One region of the Methylobacterium sp. CB376 genome, then DNA from elsewhere that is predicted to be linked to it. Evidence: riboswitches for the same ligand, from Rfam matches in the RefSeq annotation. Region 1 holds a riboswitch; the other holds the start of a gene.

Region 1 (2,196 bases):
CGCCACGTCGGTGGTCAGCGGCCCGAGCGTGTAGAACGGCGCCTCGCCGCACTCGCGCAGCTGCTTCTCCATGTTGACCTTGATCTTGTGCATCGGCACGTGGCCGGGGCCCTCGATCATGACCTGACAGCCCTTCTCCCAGGCGACCTTGGTGAGTTCGCCGAGGGTCTCGAGCTCGGCGAATTGCGCCGCGTCGTTGGCGTCGGCGATCGAGCCGGGCCGCAGGCCGTCCCCGAGCGAGAAGGAGACGTCGTAGGCGCGCATGATCTCGCAGATCTCGTCGAACCGCTCGTAGAGGAACGATTCCCGGTGGCCGGCGAGGCACCAGCGGGCCATGATCGAGCCGCCGCGCGAGACGATGCCGGTGACCCGCCGCGCGGTCAGCGGCACGTGGGCGAGCCGCACGCCCGCATGGATGGTGAAGTAGTCGACCCCCTGCTCGGCCTGCTCGATGAGCGTGTCCCTGAACACCTCCCAGTCGAGTTTCAGCGGGTCGCCCCCGACCTTCTCCAGGGCCTGGTAGATCGGCACGGTCCCGATCGGCACCGGCGCGTTGCGCAGGATCCAGCCGCGGATGTTGTGGATGTTGCGGCCCGTCGACAGGTCCATGACGGTGTCGGCGCCCCAGCGGGTCGCCCAGACCATCTTCTCGACCTCCTCGGCCGCCGAGGAGGTCACGGCCGAGTTGCCGATATTGGCGTTGATCTTGACCAGGAAGTTGCGGCCGATGGCCATCGGCTCGAGTTCGGTGTGGTTGATGTTGGCCGGGATGATGGCGCGGCCGCGGGCGATCTCGTCGCGCACGAATTCCGGGGTGATGAAGGGCGGAATCGCCGCGCCGAAGCTCTCGCCGTCGGCGAGCTTGGCCTCGGCCTGGTCCAGCATCGCCCGGCGGCCGAGATTCTCCCGGTGGGCGACGTAGATCATCTCCTCGGTGACGATCCCGGCCCGGGCGAACTCGTACTGGGTCACCATCTGGCCGGGAGCGGCCCTGCGGATCGTGCGCGCGGCCGGGCAGGGGGCGACCAGCCTGTCCTCGGCCGCGAAGCCGTTATCCTCCGGCTTGACCGCGCGGGGCGTCACCGCGGCGTAGCCGCGGCCGGCGATCCAGGGATCGCGCAGCTGGGGCAGGCCGGCCGCGAGGTCGACCTTGGCGTCGCTCTCCGTGTAGGGGCCCGAGGGATCGTAGACGCGCACCGGCGCCTCGGCCGGATCGCTGAGGGCGATCTCGCGCAGCGGCACCCGGATGTCAGGCCGCCCCTCGGGACTGGCATAGACCTTGACGGAGCCGGCGATCGGTCCCGTGGTCACGCTCTGCGGCAGGCCTTTGGGGGGAATGACGGGGGCGTTCATGGATCTCTCCCGGTTCGAGGAGATCCGGACAGTGACCGTGGCGTACGGGGGAGCGTCTCGCGTGGTGGTTCCCGTCCCTCCGCCGGTATGACCCGGATCAGGTTCAAGGGTCAGGGCGCACGAAACCCACTCTCAGCCCCATGCGGGGCCCCCCTCGGAACGCCCGAACTGTCTGCGCCGCCGACGGGTTTGTCAATTGCGCGCGATCCGCCGCAGCGCGCGGCCCTCGCCCGCCCGCCGGGCACATCCCAGATCGGGGCGGCGCGAGGGGCCGGGGGCGGCGAGCGGGGAGGACGGGGTGGGACGGCGAGGCCGGCGCTGGCGGGGCGACGATCCGGCGACGCCGGGCGCCTCCGCCCCCGCGACATGCCCCCTCTGCGAGCGGCCGATCCCGCCCGGCGCGCGCCAGAGCCGCCACCACCTCACGCCGAAGCTCAAGGGCGGCACCCACGGGCGGACCGTGCAGCTGCACCAGATCTGCCACTCGGCGATCCACGCCCGCTACAGCGAGGCCGAGATCGCCCGCCGGCTCGCCGACGTGGAGAGCCTGCGCGCCGATCCGGAGATCGCCCGCTTCCTCGCCTGGGTGCGCACCAAGCCCGACGATTTCCACGCGGCGACGCGGCTGACGCGCGCGCGGCGCGCCACGAAGCGCGAGCCCCGTTAACCTGCCGTCAAGGCTTTCCCGCGCTCGGTCCGCGCCGAGACGCGGCCTTTACCGCCGATGGGCTCAACTCGGCGGCGAAGACAGCCAGGAGGCCCCGATGTCCGCCCCTCCCCCGCCGCGCCGTCCCGCCTCGCCTGGGTCGACGTCGCCAAGGGCATCTGCATCCTCCTCGTGGT
Region 2 (2,196 bases), 3.8 Mb from region 1:
GATGCCGGAATCCGGCGACCTGCTCGCGGGCCTCGCCGAGCGCCTCAACGACCTCGGCCTGCCGGTCGATCGCGCCACCACGGCGATCGACGCGCTCCACTCCGAGTATTCCGGCGTCGGCCGGTTCTGGACCCGCGAGGGCGGCGTCAGCTTCCGCCTGTTCCCGCACGGCGAGGCCACCGACCAGGCGCTCGCCCGCTCACCCTTCGCCCACATCTTCGCCACCCGCGAGTGGCTGCTCCTCGACCTCGACCGCACGCCCGACGACCGCTTCAGCATCATCCCGGAGCTGAAGGCCAGCGGCTACCGCCACTACGTCGCGATCCCGATCTTCTTCACCAACGGCACCAACAACGGCATCACCTTCGCGACGCGCAGCCCGCGCGGCTTCACCGCCGAGAACCTCGCCATCCTGCGCTTCATCGTGCCGACCCTGTCGGCCGTGATGGAGATGCGCGGCCTCAACACCCGGCTCGATCAGGTGCTGCGCATCTACGTCGGGGACGGGCCGCACCAGGCCATCCTGTCGGGCTCGATCCGGCGCGGCCAAGTCGAGCGCATCCGCTCGGCGATCCTGTTCGCCGACATGCGCGGCTACACGCAGCTGAGCGGCACGCTGACGCCCGAGGCCTCGGTCGATCTCCTCAACACCTACTTCGACTGCTTGGTGCCGCCGATCGAGAGCGAGGGCGGCGAGGTGCTGAAATACATGGGGGACGGCCTGCTGGCGATCTTCCGCGAAACCGGCGACGGGCTGGGCGGGGCGGCCCAGAGCGCGCTCACCGCGGCCCAGACGGCGCTGCGCCGCCTCGACGAGGCGAATGCGGCCGGGCGCTTCCCGGCCCGGATCGCGGCCGGCATCGCGCTCCATCACGGCGAGGCCGCCTACGGCAATGTCGGCTCGGGCGCGCGCCTCGACTTCACGGTGATCGGGCGCGACGTCAACCTCGCCAGCCGCCTCGCCAAGCTCAACAAGCTCCTGGGCGAGCCGCTGCTGATGTCGAAGCCCTTCGTGGACTTCCTGTGGGGCGACCCCGAGCCGGTGGGCTGCCATCCCCTCGACGGCTTCGCGGAGAAGATCGCCCTCTACCGGCCCGCCCGGAGCGGTTGACGGGGCGCCGTCCCTCGCCCACATTCCGTCCGTTCCAGGGAGATCCCCGACAAGGGGCTGAGACACCGATGGACCGGCCGCGGCCGGTCAGCGCGGAAATCCTTCGAACCTGATCCGGCTCATACCGGCGTAGGGATTGGACGGGGTCCGCGGACCCGGGCGCTTCAACACGTTTCGTGGCGCAACTCCAATCTCGACGGGCCACCGTGGAGACGAGGGTTGCTGATGTCTTCTCCATCCCCGATCGGGCGCCGCCGCGCCGCCCCGGGCGGGCCCGAAGGCGGGCCCGCAGCCGATCCCGCCAACGACCGCCTGCCCGAGCGCGCCGACGTGGCGGTGGTGGGCGGCGGGCTGATCGGCCTGGCGATCGGCTGGCGGCTGGCCGAGGCCGGCCTCGCGGTCGCGGTGCTGGAGCGGGGCAGGGCGGGCGACGGGGCGAGCCTCGCGGCCACCGGCATGCTGGCCGCGGCGGCCGAGCACGAGCCGGGCGGCGACGCGCTGCTGCCGCTGGCGCTGGAGAGCCAGCGCCTCTGGCACCCGTTCCGCGACGCGCTCGAGGCCGCCTCCGGCCTCGCCGTCGATTACCGGAGCGAGGGCACCCTGGTGATCGCCCTCGGGCGCGACGAGGTCGAGCGCCTGCGCTTCCGCCACGACCTGCAGCGCCGGGCGGGGCTCGACGTCGCGTGGCTGTCCGGTCCCGAGGTGCGCGCGCGCGAGCCCTCCCTGCGCCCGACCGTCACCGCCGGCCTGTTCTGTCCCGCCGACCACCAGGTCGACCCGGTCCGCACCGTGGCGGCCCTGCGGCGCGCCCTGCGCGGGGCGGGCGGGCGGCTCGTCGAGGGTTGCCCGGTCCTGTCCCTCGAGCGCGAGGGCGGGCGCGTCACCGGCGTGATCACCGCCGGCGGCTCCCTGCGGGCCGGCACCGTGGTGCTCGCCTCCGGCGCCTGGGCGGGCGAGGGGAGCCTCGTGCCCGACCTCGCCCTGCCGGTGCGGCCGCTCCGGGGCCAGTCCCTCGCCCTCCGGGTCGGCCCGCGCAGCGGCCGGCTCGACCACGTGGTCTGGACCGAGCAGGTCCACATGGCGCC

Evidence for each region. Region 1 has a riboswitch for thiamine pyrophosphate ahead of thiC (phosphomethylpyrimidine synthase ThiC). Riboswitches for the same ligand answer to the same signal wherever they lie in the genome.
Region 2: it holds a riboswitch for thiamine pyrophosphate, as region 1 does, so the genes downstream of both, thiO (glycine oxidase ThiO) here and thiC (phosphomethylpyrimidine synthase ThiC) in region 1, are expected to answer to the same signal.

The regions. Positions count from the first base shown of each region.
Region 1 covers NZ_CP121648.1:3,577,849-3,580,044, forward strand. Annotated here, with positions in the region: gene thiC (phosphomethylpyrimidine synthase ThiC) at 1-1,353, opposite strand, end outside; TPP riboswitch at 1,411-1,518, opposite strand; gene QA634_RS16260 (restriction endonuclease) at 1,652-2,020, shown strand; gene QA634_RS16265 (acyltransferase family protein) at 2,078-2,196, shown strand, end outside.
Region 2 covers NZ_CP121648.1:7,418,742-7,420,937, reverse strand. Annotated here, with positions in the region: gene QA634_RS34200 (adenylate/guanylate cyclase domain-containing protein) at 1-1,111, shown strand, start outside; TPP riboswitch at 1,139-1,265, shown strand; gene thiO (glycine oxidase ThiO) at 1,337-2,196, shown strand, end outside.